DNA from 2 places in the Pseudoduganella sp. GW821-FHT05F09 genome. Region 2 is predicted to be linked to the other one. Evidence: predicted binding sites of a transcription regulator. Region 2 holds the regulator's gene; the other holds the start of a gene.
What was found. The regulator sigma-54, encoded in region 2, starts transcription at its own class of promoters, with help from an activator protein. The targets are predictions, from matches to a motif close to TGGCANGNAANCTGCTTT.
Positions count from the first base shown of each region.

Region 1: the regulator sigma-54 is predicted to act here: its motif matches at 2,136-2,153, upstream of AC07S4_RS21550 (ammonium transporter).

Region 1 covers NZ_JBWKSD010000006.1:406,284-413,724, reverse strand. Annotated here, with positions in the region: gene kbl (glycine C-acetyltransferase) at 1-94, opposite strand, end outside; gene AC07S4_RS21555 (helix-turn-helix domain-containing protein) at 269-844, shown strand; gene AC07S4_RS21550 (ammonium transporter) at 886-2,088, opposite strand; gene AC07S4_RS21545 (DUF5625 family protein) at 2,331-2,885, shown strand; gene AC07S4_RS21540 (zinc-dependent metalloprotease) at 2,886-5,360, opposite strand; gene AC07S4_RS21535 (prolyl oligopeptidase family serine peptidase) at 5,476-7,441, opposite strand, start outside.
Region 2 covers NZ_JBWKSD010000007.1:86,424-93,864, forward strand. Annotated here, with positions in the region: gene AC07S4_RS22135 (monovalent cation:proton antiporter family protein) at 1-994, opposite strand, end outside; gene AC07S4_RS22140 (KpsF/GutQ family sugar-phosphate isomerase) at 1,104-2,102, shown strand; gene AC07S4_RS22145 (KdsC family phosphatase) at 2,104-2,643, shown strand; gene lptC (LPS export ABC transporter periplasmic protein LptC) at 2,682-3,278, shown strand; gene lptA (lipopolysaccharide transport periplasmic protein LptA) at 3,293-3,889, shown strand; gene lptB (LPS export ABC transporter ATP-binding protein) at 3,892-4,653, shown strand; gene AC07S4_RS22165 (RNA polymerase factor sigma-54) at 4,669-6,153, shown strand; gene hpf (ribosome hibernation-promoting factor, HPF/YfiA family) at 6,223-6,579, shown strand; gene AC07S4_RS22175 (enoyl-CoA hydratase/isomerase family protein) at 6,675-7,441, shown strand, end outside.

The DNA of each region.
Region 1 (7,441 bases), on a different contig from region 2:
TCACGCGCTCCGGCTTGTACAGGCCCTGCTCGCGCAGGCTGTCCAGATTCTGCTGCAGGCCGGTGTAGAAAGCGTTTTTTGCTTGGTCGCTCATGATCTTCCTCTTTTGGTGGTGTGGGGTTATGCTGTGAGTGTCTTGGAGTTTACTCCACTTTTTTCACCGCACTCCTCGAATCCGCTATTTCGAACTCAAGTTCAATATATCGAATCCTACCGGACTCCATTGAACATTGCAACACTTTGCACTATATCGAAGAATGAAAAACGCATGAAAGCAGCCTCCACGAATAACGCCCCGCCGGAAGTCGGCGCCGCCCTGCAACGCCTGCGCCTGGCGCGCGGGCTGACACTGGAAGACCTGTCGCGCATAGCGGGCGTGTCCAAGTCCATGCTGTCGCAGATCGAGCGCGAAAAGGCCAATCCCACCATCGCCATCACCTGGCGCCTGGCCAATGCGCTGGGCGTGCCGATCGGCGAGCTATTGGACGAACCGGGGAAAATTGTCGAAACCATACGCGTGCTGGACGCGCACGAAACCCCCACCCTGCCCGGTGCGCACGCCGGCTACACGATGCGCATCCTGGGTCCGATGGAACTGGCGGGAAAATACGAGTGGTATGAACTGACGCTGGCGCCGGGCGGCGAGCTGGTGTCCCAAGCCCATGACCCCGGCACCACCGAGCATTTGACGGTGCTGCACGGCTCCATGGAGCTGGAAGTGGGCGGCACCAAGAAGAAGGTCAAGCTGGGCGGCACCGCCCGCTACCCCGGCGACCTCGATCATGCCATCCGCAACGCGGGCAAGACCGAGGCCAAGGCATTGCTGGTCGTGATCCACCGCTAAGTGGCAGCAAGGCTATGCGCTGGCGCGCATAGCCGCCGGAATCACCAGTTCGACTCGCGCTCCGGGGTGGAAGTGATGCGGTGCACCGACAGGTCGGCGCCCTGGAATTCCTGCTCGGGGTCCAGGCGCAGGCCCATGGTGGCTTTCAGCGCGCCGTAGATGGCGAAACCGGAGGCGCCGGCGATGGCCACGCCCAGCAAAGTGCCCAGCAGCTGCGGCACGAAGGCCACGCCGCCCATGCCGCCCAGCCCTTTCAGCCCGAAAATGCCCGCCGCGATTCCGCCCCAGGCGCCGCACAAGCCATGCAGGGGCCACACGCCGAGCACATCGTCGATCTTCCATTTATTCTGCGCCAGCGTGAACATCCACACGAAGATGGCGCCGGCGATGCCGCCGGTGACCAGCGCGCCCAGCGGATGCATCAGGTCGGAACCCGCGCACACCGCCACCAGGCCGGCCAGCGGGCCGTTGTAGGCGAAGCCGGGGTCGTTCTTGCCCATCAGCACGGCCACCAGGGTGCCGCCCACCATCGCCATCAGCGAGTTCACGGCCACCAGGCCGTTCATCTTGTCCAGCGCCTGCGCGCTCATCACGTTAAAGCCGAACCAGCCCACGGTCAGTATCCACGCGCCCAGCGCCAGGAAAGGGATCGACGAAGGCGGATGCGCCGCGATGGCGCCGTTCTTCATGTAGCGGCCACGGCGCGCGCCCAGCAGCAGCACGGCGGGCAGCGCAACCCAGCCGCCCATCGCGTGCACCACCACGGAACCGGCGAAGTCATGGAACTCGGCGCCAAAGCTGTGCAGCAGCCAGTCCTGGAAGCCGAAGCGGTGGTTCCACACCATGCCTTCAAAGAAGGGATAGACAAAGCCCACCAACAGCGCGGTGGCGATCAGCTGCGGATGGAAGCGCGCCCGTTCGGCGATGCCGCCGGAGATGATGGCGGGGATGGCGGCGGCGAACGTTAGCAGGAAGAAGAATTTCACCAGCTCGTAGCCGTTTCTGGCCGCCAGCACGTCCGCGCTGGAGAAAAAGTGCACGCCGTAAGCGATGCCGTAGCCGATAAAGAAATAGGCGATGGTGGACACCGCGAAGTCGACCAGGATTTTCACCAGCGCGTTGACCTGATTCTTCTTGCGCACCGTGCCTAGCTCGAGAAACGCAAACCCCGCATGCATCGCCAAAATCATGATGGCGCCAAGCAGGATAAACAGCGCGTCCGCACCAGAATTGTTACCAGCCATACAGCCACTCCCCAAAAAGATGCATGATTAAATAAAGACTATGCATTTAAGCAAAAGTCGTACCAATTTGGTGCGGATTGCTAAGCGTTTGATTTCAAGGGGTTTCCGGTTTGCACCAAGCGCCATGGAACGGTGCGGGCGCACCACGACAGGGCGCTTTCATGGTGCGCAATAGCTGGTGACGGCGCGGCAGAGACGGGGCATACTTGGCGCTCTGCAATGAAATGGAGCATCTCGCCGCCATGGGTCCTCTCGCTTACTCGCTGTGCCAGAAATCCGTCATCGGCGTCGGCATGTTTATCACCGGCCTATGCGCGTTCTCGCCGCTGATACCGGACACGCCGCTGCCCCTGTCCACGGCGGCGCCCACGGTCACGGTGCCATTTACGGTGCCGGTGGACAAAAGCTACGAGTTCGACCTGCGCTTCGTCCCGCAAGCGAAGGAAGACCTGCAGCGCATAGGCCAGGTGGCCGGTACCCGCTACGACGGCGACTATTGCGAGGGCAAAACCAGCTACGCGGACATACCGCTGGCGCGGCGCGAAGGGCTGGGCCAGCCCATACCGGTGCGTGTGGTGGTGCGGAGCCGGCCGGGCGGCGCGGTGGTGGTCGACCAGACCTTCGTCTCGCTATGCAAATTCGCCGCCGGCGGGGCGGACATGGCGGTGCTGCGGAGGATAGGCCGGATCGACCTGGTGCGCGGCGACTACAGCGCCGAGGTGTCCAGCCCCGGCGCGCTGCCGGAGCTGGCCGGCATCAAGACCTCATTCATGCTGGTGTCCGGGCACGCCAAATAATCAGATCGGCGCGCCGGGCGGAACCGCCGGCATGGCGCGCAGCTTCACGCTGCGGGGATCGGTCAGATAGGCGCGCACCAGTTCCATCGCCTGTTTGCGGCTGCTGGCCGTCGCGCCCTGGCCCGGGTTCTTTGCCAGCCAGGCGGCAAACTCGCCCGCCACGCCGCGCAGTTCGGCTTGCACGCCTGCGTGCAGCTTGCCGGCTTCGAGCAGATTCAGCATGCCGTCCAGCAGCACCCAGTTGGCGGCGATCTGCACCGTTTCGCCGCCAACGATAGCGGCAGGCACGGGCTCGCGCTTCCAGCTGCGCTGCAGCAGCAGGCCGACCGTCTCGGCCGCACCGGGTAGCTGCGCATCGCGCGCATGCTGCCAGGACAGGCGGTTCATGCGCGCCGCGTCCAGCAGGAAGCCAACGCTTTGCGCGGCGCCCGCCTCCGCTGCCGACAACGCGTCGAACACGCTGTCCATCCGGGTCTGGAAATATTCCCGGTTGCGTTCGAAGCCTTGCGCGGGCGGCGTGAGCAGGTCTAGCACGTTGGCCGGCAACGCCAGGTATTCGGCGCGCAGCGTGTCCGCCAGGCGGGACAAGGCCTGGCGCTGCGTGCCCGCGGGGACGACGCGCACGCCGCCTTTCGCCAGGCCGGATTTGATGTCGCCGCTGGTGGTGTATTCAAAATCGCCGCCGCCAAGCAGGCGCGCCAGCGCTTCGCCCTGGTAGCGCTGCAGCAGGTAGACCGGCACCAGCCGCGCTTCCAGCTCGCCGGCCTGGCGCTCATTGGGCAGCACGTCGAAGGAAAACTGCTCCAGCGCGCGGCGGCGCACGGCGCTCAATCCGTCCCAGGTCTTGATGGAATCCGGGCCGAAGTCCCACAGCAGGCCTTGCGGATGCACGGAACCGGCCGAGCGGGCGTCGCTGTCGCTGGTGTATTCGAGGCCTGCGGCCCGTGCTTCCGCTCGCAGCTTGGCCAGTGCAGCCTGTTCGTCGCCGGGGAACTGGCCGTAGATGTGCTTGACGATGTAGTCGTCCCAGGGGCCGACGCCGACACCGTAGGCATCCTGCAGGTCGATCCCGCCCTGGGCATCGAGCTTGAGGATGGGATGCGGATAGTCCATCACCGAGCCGTTGGCGTGGCGGCTGGCCGAGAAGTTGTGCGCGAAGCCCAGTGTGTGGCCCACTTCGTGCGCGGACAGTTGGCGCAGGCGCGCCAGGGCCATGGCTTCGGCCAGCTTCTGCTTGTCGGCGCCGCCGGTCTTTCCATAGGGCGCCAGCAGGCTTTCGGCGATGAGGATGTCCTGCCGCACGCGCTGCGAGCCGAGGTTGACCGCGCCCCGGATGATCTGGCCCGTGCGCGGATCGGCCAGCGCATTGCCGTAGGACCAGCCGCGCGTGGCGCGATGGGTCCAGGTGATGACGTTGTAGCGCACGTCCATCGCATCGGCACCCTCTGGCAGCAGTTCGACGCGGTAAGCGTCCTTGAAGCCGGCCTTCTCGAAGGCGCTGGCCCACCAGCGCGCGCCGTCCAGCAAAGCGCTGCGCACCGGCTCGGGCGCGCCCCGGTCCACGTAGTAGACGATGGGTTTTTTCACTGAGGAGGGCGCGCCGGCCGCCACTGCGGCGGGGTCGGACTTCTCCAGCCGGTGGCGCACTTGCCAGCGCACGTCCAGGCTCTTGGCCAGCGGCGTGGCAAAGTCGTAGTAGCCGGTGTCGAAGCCGCCGGAGGCCGGATGGTAGCTGCGCGGGCTGTAGGCGGCAGCGTCGGGCAGGCGCACCAGGCTGATGTGCTGGCGCAGGGACAGGCTGGCCGGATCGGCCGCCACCTGCTTGACGAAGTCGCCCTGGCCCGGTCCCTGGAAAGTGAGCAAGGCCTCCAGTTCGGTGTTGTCAGGGAAGCTCTTGGCCAGCGCGGGCAGCACGGCGCTACGCTTCGCATCCACGCCGTAGGCGCCCTGCTTCGCGCCAGCAAGGCGGCTGGCCACGCCGTGCTGGTCGGCCAGCAGGAAGCTGGAGAAATCCACCAGGTGCTTGCCGCCGTCGCTGGCAAGGATATCGCCAGCCCACAGTACGGCGCCGGCGAAGGACTCCGCGACGGCGGCGCGCTCATCGGCATCGCGCGAGTTGGCGACGAAGCGCGTGTTGTCCTGCACCAGGAACAAGCGGCTGCCGTGCTTCTGGAAGCGCACCATCTTCACCTCGCCGGGCTGGCCCCGGTCCAGGCCCACATCGTTCGAGCCCAGCGCGTATGGCAGCGAGCTCACCAGCAAAAAAGGCTGGTCCAGCGCGGCCACGGAGAGCAGCACCCTGCCCTTGTCGCCATCGCGCCAAACGTCGATAAATCCGGGCGCCGCCTGCAGGCCCCGGGTATGGTCCGCCAGCGTCCTCGGCGCCTCGGCGGCAAACGAAGGAGCGGCAATCAGCAATTGCGCAGAAAACAAGGAAACAAGCAGCGAAACGGGCAGCGAGGCAGGCTTGGTCATGAGCGTCATCCGTAGATAGTAAAACGCGCCCCGAAAGGCGCGGCTTGCTGCAAAGATAAACTAACCCTGACCCCTTTTTGCTTACAAGCAAAAAGGGGTCAGGGTTGGTATTGCCTTATTGCATGGCGCCGGCGACGGGGGCTGCGGGGGCGCCCATGTTCAGGGCGCGGGTCAGGAAGCCCCAGCGGTCGGCCACTTCTTCGATCTGTTTCGCAGTCGGCTTGCCGGCGCCGTGGCCGGCTTTGGTTTCGATGCGGATCAGGATGGGGTTGGCGCCCGCTTGCGCGGCTTGCGCTGCGGCGGCGAACTTGAAGCTGTGCGCCGGCACCACGCGGTCGTCATGGTCGGCGGTGGTGACCATGGTGGCCGGGTAGCAGCCGCCCGACTTCAGGTTGTGCAGCGGCGAGTACTTGACCAGGGCCTTGAACTCTTCCGCGTTGTCCGACGAGCCGTAGTCCGAGGTCCAGGCCCAGCCGATGGTGAACTTCTGGAAGCGCAGCATGTCCATCACGCCCACCGCCGGCAGGGCCGCCGCGAACAGGTCCGGACGCTGCGTCATCGCCGCACCCACAAGCAGGCCGCCGTTGCTGCCGCCGCCTATCGAGAGCTTGGCAGGCGAAGTGACTTTGTTGGCCACCAGCCATTCGGCCGCGCCGATGAAGTCGTCGAATACGTTCTGCTTCTGCAGCTTGGTGCCGGCCTTGTGCCAGGCTTCGCCGTATTCGCCGCCGCCGCGCAGATTGGCCATGACGTACACCCCGCCCATTTCCAGCCACGCCAGGTTGGCCACCGAGAACGCCGGCGTCATGGAGATGTTGAAACCGCCGTAGCCGTACAGATAGGTCGGGTTGCTGCCGTCCAGCTTGATGCCCTTCTTGGCCACGATGAACATCGGCACCTTGGTGCCGTCGCGGCTGGTGTAGAACTGCTGGCGCGTCTCATACGCGGCCGGGTCGAAGTCCACTTTCGGCTGGCGGTAGACGCTGCTCTTGCCGGACTTCATGTCATAGCGGTAGATGGTGGCCGGGGTGGTGAAACTGGTGTAGGAGTAGAAAGTCTCGGCGTCCTTGGCCTTGCCCAGGAAGCCGCTGGCCGAACCAATGCCCGGCAGGTCCAGCGTGCGCACCGGCTTGCCCTTCATGTCGAAAATCTTCACGGCGCTGTGCGCGTCGGTCAGGTAGTTCAACACCAGCTGCTTGTTGATGATGTTGGCGGACGTCAGCGTTTCCGCCGCTTCCGGCACCAGTTCCTTCCACTGCTCCTGCGCAGGCTTGCGGATGTCGATGGCGATCACGCGCGACTTGGGCGCGTTCTTGTCGGTGCGGAAGTAGAACACCGGGCCATCGTTGGCGATGAAGTCGTAGGCCGCGTCGAACTGCTCCAGCAGGCCGACCACCTTGGCGTCCTTGCTGGCCAGGTCCTTGACGAAAACGCGGTTCTTGCGCGCGGTGCCCTGGCTGCTGCTGATGATCAGGTAGCGGCCATCGTCGGTCACTTCAGCGCCGAAGCCCCATTCCTTCTGGTCGGGACGCTCGTACACCAGCGTGTCGGCGCTTTGCGGCGTACCGATCTTGTGGAAGTACAGCTTCTGGAAGTAGTTCACGCCGGCCAGCTTGGTCGCTTCGGTCGGCTCGTCGTAGCGGCTGTAGTAGAAGCCGCTGCCGTCGTGGTTCCAGGCGGTGCGGGAGAACTTCACCCACTTGATGTGATCTTCGGTGTCCGTGCCGCTGTCGATGCCGCGCACTTTGATTTCGTTCCAGTCCGAGCCGGAGGCGGCGGTGCTGTAGGCCAGCAGCTTGCCGTTCGGGCTGACGGCCGCGCCGGCCAGGGCCACGGTGCCGTCGGACGACAGGGTGTTCGGATCCAGCAGCACGCGCGGCGTGTCGCCCAGCGTCTTCATGGTGTACAGCACGGACTGGTTCTGCAGGCCGTCGTTGCGGCTGTAGAAGTAGCGGCCGCCTTCCTTGTAAGGCACGCCGTAGCGTTCGAAGTTCCACAGCTTGGTGAGGCGGGCCTTGATGGCCTCGCGCGCCGGGATCTGGCCCAGATAGCTTTGCGTCAGCTTGTTCTGCGCATCCACC
Region 2 (7,441 bases):
GCATCGACACCCCGTCCGACGAGCCGAATAGCTTGGCCAGCCCGGCGATCAGCGCGAACTTGAGCAGCACCGGCCCGGCCAGCAGCACCAGCACCAGCCACCAGTGCTCCACCACCAGGCGCAGGTTGAGCAGCATGCCGACGTTGATGAAGAACAGCCCCAGCAGCACGTCGCGGAAGGGCTTGATGTCCTCCTCCACCTGGTGCTTGTATTCGGTTTCCGAAATCAGCATGCCGGCCACGAAGGCGCCCAGCGCCATCGACAGCCCGGCCTTTTCGGTGATCCAGGCCGCGCCCAGCGTGATCAGCAGCAGGTTCAGCATGAACAATTCCTGCGAGCGCCGCTTTACCACGATGGTGAACCAACCGCGCACCAGCTTCTGCCCCACGAACAGCAGCAACAGCAGCACGATGGCAGCCTTGCCCGCCGCCCAGGCCAGCGTACCGAGCAGGTCGTCCGGGTTCTTCGACAAAGAGGGGATCAGTATCAGCAGCGGCACCACGGCCAGGTCCTGGAACAGCAGGATGCCGACGATCTTGCGGCCGTGCTCGCTTTCCAGCTCCAGCCGCTCGGTCAGCATCTTGACCACGATGGCGGTGGACGACATGGCCAGCGCGCCGCCCAGCGCGAACGAGGCCTGCCAGCCGATGTGAACGCCGGGAATTTGCCAGGCCAGCAGCCAGCCCAGCCCCATGGTGGCGACGATGGTGGCCGCCACCTGCGCCATGCCCAGCCCGAACACGATGCCGCGCATGGCCATCAGCTTGGGCAGCGAGAATTCCAGGCCGATCGAGAACATCAGGAACACCACGCCGAACTCGGCCAGGATATGGCTGGCTTCGCTCTGTTCGGCCAGCCCCAGCGCGTGCGGCCCGATAATGATGCCGACCGCCAGATAGCCCAGCATGGGCGGCAGATGCAGCATCCGGAACGCGACCACGCCCAGCACGGCGCTGCCCAGCAACAACAGGGTCAGTTCTAGCGGTGAAAACATGCGGCGGTTCCCGGTCAGCGGCCCATCCCGTTGTTTGTTGGGACTGGCAAGTTTTTTGCTTTCGCAATTCGGCTATACTTCCGGCATGAGTGTAACCGATGGAAATCCCATGCTGAAAGCTTTTGACAACAATACGGCCGAACGCGCGCTGGCGCTGGCCCGAGAAACCCTGCAGATCGAGGCGGACGCCATCATCGCCATGCATGCGCGCCTGGCCACCGACGACAGCGTCGGCAAGGCGGTCGCGTTGTTGCTGAACTGCAAAGGTCGCGTTGTGGTGTCCGGCATCGGCAAATCCGGCCATATCGCGCGCAAGATCGCCGCCACCCTGGCCTCCACCGGCACCCCGGCGCTGTTCGTGCACCCGGCCGAAGCCGCGCACGGCGACCTGGGCATGGTCACGCCCGAGGACGCCTTTATCGCCATCTCCTATTCCGGCGAAAGCTCGGAGCTGATGGCCATCCTGCCGGTGGTCAAGCGCATGGGCAGCACCCTGATTTCCATGACCGGCAAGCCCGGCTCCAGCCTGGCCAAGCTGGCCGACGTGCACCTGGACGTGTCGGTCGACAAGGAAGCCTGCCCGATGAACCTGGCGCCCACCGCCAGCACCACCGTGACCCTGGCGCTGGGCGACGCGCTGGCCGTGGCGCTGCTGGACCTGCGCGGCTTCAAGGAGGAAGACTTCGCCCGCTCGCATCCGGGCGGCGCCCTGGGCCGCCGCCTGCTGACCCATGTGCGCGACGTGATGCGCAGCGGCGACGCGGTTCCCGCCGTGGGCCTGGACACGCGCCTGCCGGACGCGCTGCTGGAAATCACCCAGAAGGGCATGGGCATGACCGCCATCGTCGACGCGGACAAGCGCCCGGTGGGCGTGTTCACCGACGGCGATTTGCGCCGCATGATAGAAAAAGTGCAGGATTTCAGCAAAGTGATCATCCGCGATGTGATGCACGCCAATCCGCGCAGCATTTCGCCTGATAAGCTGGCGGTGGACGCCGTCGCCATCATGGAGCAGTTCCGCATCAACCAGATGCTGGTGGTGGACGCGGACGGCAAGCTGGCCGGCGCGCTGCATATCCACGACCTGACCCGCGCCAAGGTGATCTGAGATGAACCAAGCCTACAACCTGGAAAACGTGGCGCGCGCCGCCAAAATCAAGCTGATGATCTTCGACGTGGACGGCGTGCTCACCGACGGCAGCCTGCACTACGGCCCGGATGGCGAAGTGATGAAGACCTTCAATGTGCACGACGGCCTGGGCATCAAGCTGCTGCAGGAAGCCGGCATTCTGACCGCCATCATCAGCGCGCGCCGTTCGCCGCAGGTGACGGCCCGCGCCAAGGACCTGGGCATCGAGTTTGTGCACCAGGGCGGCCACGACAAGCTGACCCCGTTCAACGACCTGCTGGCCAAGACCGGCCTGGGCGCGGACGAGGTGGGCTTTATCGGCGACGACGTGGTGGACCTGACGATATTGAAGCGCGTGGGCTTCGCCGTGGGCGTGCCCAACGGCCGCGCCGACGTGCTGAGCCGCGTGCACCACGTGACCGGGGCGCACGGCGGCCGCGGCGCGGTGCGCGAGGTGTGCGAGTTCGTGCTGCGCGCCACCGGCAATTACGACAAGGTCATGGCCCAGTTCCTGGTCTGAAGGGTCATGATGCAGAGGTTTAATAATGCAGGGGTTGAATGATGCGTAAACGTACCGCGCACCGCTGGCGCCTGAGCATGACCCTGGTGATCGGGGTCTTTTTCGCCTTCGGCACCTTCTGGCTGGTGCAACTGATGAACCGGGGCGAGGAGGACATGCTGGCCGACAAGCGCCTGAACGAGCCCGATTACATCATCGAGCAGTTCAGCGTGGTGCGCATGGCCAAGGACGGCAAGCCGAGCTATATCGTGTCCGGCGACAAGCTGGTGCACCGGCCCATCGACGACGCCTCGGAGATCGACAAGCCGGTGGTGCGCAACCTGAGCAGCGCGCACCCGCCGATGGACATGAAGGCCGACCACGCCCGCGTGGACGAGAACAACTCGCGCGTGCAGTTGAAGGGCAATGTGCAGATCGACCGCGCAGCGCAGGACAAGGGCCAGGCGATGCAGATGACGACGCAGGCGCTCACCGTCTACCCGGACGAGGACCGCATGGAAACCAACCAGGCCGTGCAGATCGTGCAGGGCGGCGCCACCGCCACCGGCGCGGGCATGAAGGCGAACAACGCCACGCGCCAGGTTGTACTGCAGGGACGCGGGCGGATTGTGTATCCGCCGGCGCAAACTAAATAGTGAATGGACAGACGATGAAAAAACTCCTGATTTCGGCCCTGCTGCTGTGCGCGGCCGGGCTGGTGCAGGCCGAGAAGGCCGACTCCACCAAGCCCACGCTGATCGACTACGACAACGCCGACGTCGACGACGTCAAGCAGATCAGCACCTTCACCGGCAACGTGGTGCTCACGCGCGGCACGCTGCTGATGAAAGCGGCCAAGGCGGTCGTGACCAAGGACCCGCAAGGTTACCAGTACGTGACGCTCACCAGCGCCGGCGGCAAGCCGACCACCTTCCGCCAGAAGCGCGACGGCGAAGGCGAGCAGTGGATGGAAGGCGAGGCCGAGCGCATCGAATACGACGGCAAGAACGAGCTGGTGAAGCTGTTCGTGCGCGCCAAGGTGCGCCGCCTGGAAGGCAGCAAGCCGAGCGACGAAGTGTCGGGCGAGTTCATCTCCTACGACAGCCGCCGCGAGCAGTTCAGCGTGCGCAACACCGCCAGCGGCGAAGGCAAGACCGGCGGCGGCCGCGGCACCATGGTGATCCAGCCGTCCACGCCCAAGCCGGCCGCCCCGGCCGCTCCTGCTGCGCCGGCCGCGCCGGTACAGCAACCGCCAGCGGGGAAATAACCATGGCTGAAGCAATGCAAAGCTGCGCCAGCACCCTGGTGGTGCGCGGACTGCAGAAGTCCTACGGCAAGCGCCAGGTGGTGCACGACGTGTCGCTGCAGGTGGAATGCGGCGAAGTGGTGGGCCTGCTGGGCCCCAACGGCGCCGGCAAGACCACCTCCTTCTACATGATCGTGGGCCTGGTGCCGTCCGACGCGGGCAGCATCGACATCGCCGGCGTGGACGTGTCGAGCATGCCCATCCACCAGCGCGCCACGCTGGGCCTGTCCTACCTGCCGCAGGAGGCTTCGGTGTTCCGCAAGCTGACGGTGGAGGAGAACATCCGCGCCGTGCTGGAGATCCAGAAGGTCAACGGCAAGGCGCTGAGCAAGCAGGAGATCAACGAGCGCCTGGACCGCCTGCTGGCCGACCTGCAGATCGAGAAGCTGCGCGAGAACGCGGCGCTGTCGCTGTCGGGCGGCGAGCGCCGCCGGGTGGAGATTGCGCGCGCGCTGGCCACCAACCCGCGCTTCGTGCTGCTCGACGAGCCGTTCGCCGGCGTCGATCCGATCGCCGTGATCGAGATCCAGCGCATCGTGCGCTTCCTCAAGGAGCGCGGCATCGGCGTGCTGATCACCGACCACAACGTGCGCGAGACGCTGGGCATTTGCGACCGCGCCTACATCATCAACCAGGGCAGCGTGCTGGCGTCCGGCCGTCCGGACGACATCATCGCCGACGAATCGGTGCGGCGCGTCTACCTCGGCGAACACTTCCGCATGTAATTCCTGACCCAGCCCATGAAACAGTCACTGCAACTCCGCACCTCTCAGCACCTGGCGCTGACGCCGCAACTGCAGCAGTCGATCCGATTGCTGCAGCTGTCCACGCTGGAGCTGCACCAGGAACTGGAACAGCTGCTGGGCGAAAATCCGCTGCTGGAGCGCCTGGATGATCCGCTGGACCGCTCGCTGCGCCTGCTCGGCGACGGCGCCATCAACCAGACCCAGTCCGACGGCGCCGACGCGTCGCCCGCCGACGTGGGCGCGCCGGCGCAGGACAGCGCGCCGGCCGGCGAGGGCGATCCCTTCGACGGCGCCGGCGGCGACAGCGCCAGCGGCGCCGAGGCCGACACCGACTGGAGCGACGCCGGCCGCAGCAAGGCGCCGGACGACGAGGACTCGCGCCCGCAGCTCGAAGCGAGCCACTGCACCCTGCGCGAGCACCTGATGGAGCAGATGCGCGTGACCGTGCAGCAGCCGCGCGACCGCGTGCTGATGGAGCTCATCATCGACGCGCTGGACGAGAACGGCTATCTGGAAGAGCCGCTGGAAGAGATCCATGCACGCCTGCCGGAAGAGGCGGACGTGGAGCTGGAAGAGCTGCAAACGGCGCTGACCCTGCTGCAAAGTTTCGACCCCATCGGCGTGGGCGCGCGCAGCGCCTCCGAGTGCCTGGCGCTGCAGATCAAGCGCATGCCCGGCGTGCCGCTGGTCACGCGCCGCATGGCCATCTGCATCGTGGAAAAACACCTGGCCTGGTTCGCGCAGCGCGAATTCAACAAGCTGAAAAAAGCCCTCGATTGCGACGACGAGGACCTGCGCGAAGCGCAGGCGGTGATACGCCAGTGCAATCCGCACCCGGGCGCCGAGTTCGCTTCCGACGTGTCCGACTACGTGGTGCCGGATGTGATCGTGAAGAAGGCGCGCAATGGCTGGCAGGTCTCCTTGAACAACGACGTGATGCCGCGCCTGCGCGTAAACGCGCTGTACGCCAACATGCTCAAGCAGGGCAAGGGCGAGTCGGCCATGGGCGCGCAGCTGCAGGAAGCCAAGTGGCTGATCAAGAATATGCGCCAGCGTTTCGACACGATTTTGCGCGTGGCGCAGGCGATAGTAGAAAGGCAAAAGAACTTTTTCAGCCATGGCGCGGTTGCCATGAGACCCCTTGTGTTGCGTGAAATTGCTGATACACTGGGACTACACGAGAGCACTATTTCTCGGGTAACAACTCAGAAATACATGCTGACTCCGCATGGGATGTTTGAGTTGAAATATTTCTTTGGCAGCCACGTCGCCACCGAAGCAGGAGGAGAAGCATCCTCGACGGCGATACGGGCGCTGATAGTGCAACTGACAGGAGCTGAAGACCCGAAAAATCCTTTATCCGACAGTAAGATTGCGGACATGCTGGGAGAACAGGGCATGGTAATTGCGCGACGGACTGTTGCCAAATATCGCGAAGCCTTGAAAATCCCTCCGGTAAGTCTGCGTAAAGCTTTGTAGTTTTACTTGGGTTCCCCTGCGCTCAAATAACATTCGATAGCGCATGAGCCCTTATCTTTAGGAGTGTGTATGAATCTCACCATCAGTGGACATCATCTCGAAGTGACCCCCGCCATCCGTGAATACGTGCAGAACAAGCTGGAACGGGTAAAGCGCCATTTCGATCAAGTTATTGATATTGCTGTCATCCTGACTGTAGATAACCTCACCGAGAAAGACAAAAGGCAAAAAGCCGAGATCAACCTGCGCATGTCCGGCAAGACTGTGTACGTGGAAAGCCTGTCGCAAGACCTGTATGCTGCCATCGATACGCTGATCGACAAACTGGACCGCCAAGTCATGAAGTACAAGGCCAAAGTGCAGGAGCATGGCCACGACGCCATCAAGCATCTCCCGGACACGTACGAGCCTGCCGCCACCGCATAAGACGGTCACCGGCACTCCCAACAAAGGGCGCATCTGGCGCCCTTTTTTGCGCCCGCGCTAAAATGGCTGTCTAACAATTATTGAGACAATCAGCCATGAGCGAGCACGTCATCACCCAGGTTGCCAACGCCGCCGGCATCATCACCCTCGACCGCCCCAAGGCGCTCAACTCCCTGTCCCTGTCCATGGTGCGCGCGCTGACCGCCGCGCTGCTGGCCTGGCGCGGCGATGCCGCCGTGGCCGCCGTCGTGATCCGCAGCAGCAGCGCGAAGGCCTTTTGCGCCGGCGGCGACATCCGCTTCTTCCATGAAGTGGGCAACGCCACGCCGCAGGGCGGCAGCGCGCTGCTGGAGGACTTCTTCACCGAGGAATACGCCCTCAACCACCTGATCCACTATTACCCTAAACCGTATATCGCATTAATGGACGGCGTGGTGATGGGCGGCGGCATGGGCATCTCGCAGGGCGGCCCCGGCTGCGGCGTGCGCATCGTGACCGACCGCACCAAGATGGCCATGCCGGAAGTGAACATCGGCCTGTTCCCGGACGTGGGCGGCAGCCATTTCCTGTCGCACGCGCCGGGCAGCCTGGGGCGCTACCTGGGCCTGACCGGGCTGACCGTGGGCGCGGCCGACGCGCTGTACGTGGGCCTGGCGGACTACTACGTGCCGGAGGCCCGCTGGAGCGCGCTGGGCGAGCTGCTGCAGGCCACGCCGGGCGCAGGGCTGCGCGATGCGGTCGCGGCCTTTGCGGGCGGCGTGGGCAGTGCTGGCGCTGGCGTGCTGGAAACCGAACGCGCCGCCATCGAGCGTCACTTCGCGGCGGACAGCGTGGCGGCCATCATGGCCTCGCTGGCGGGCGA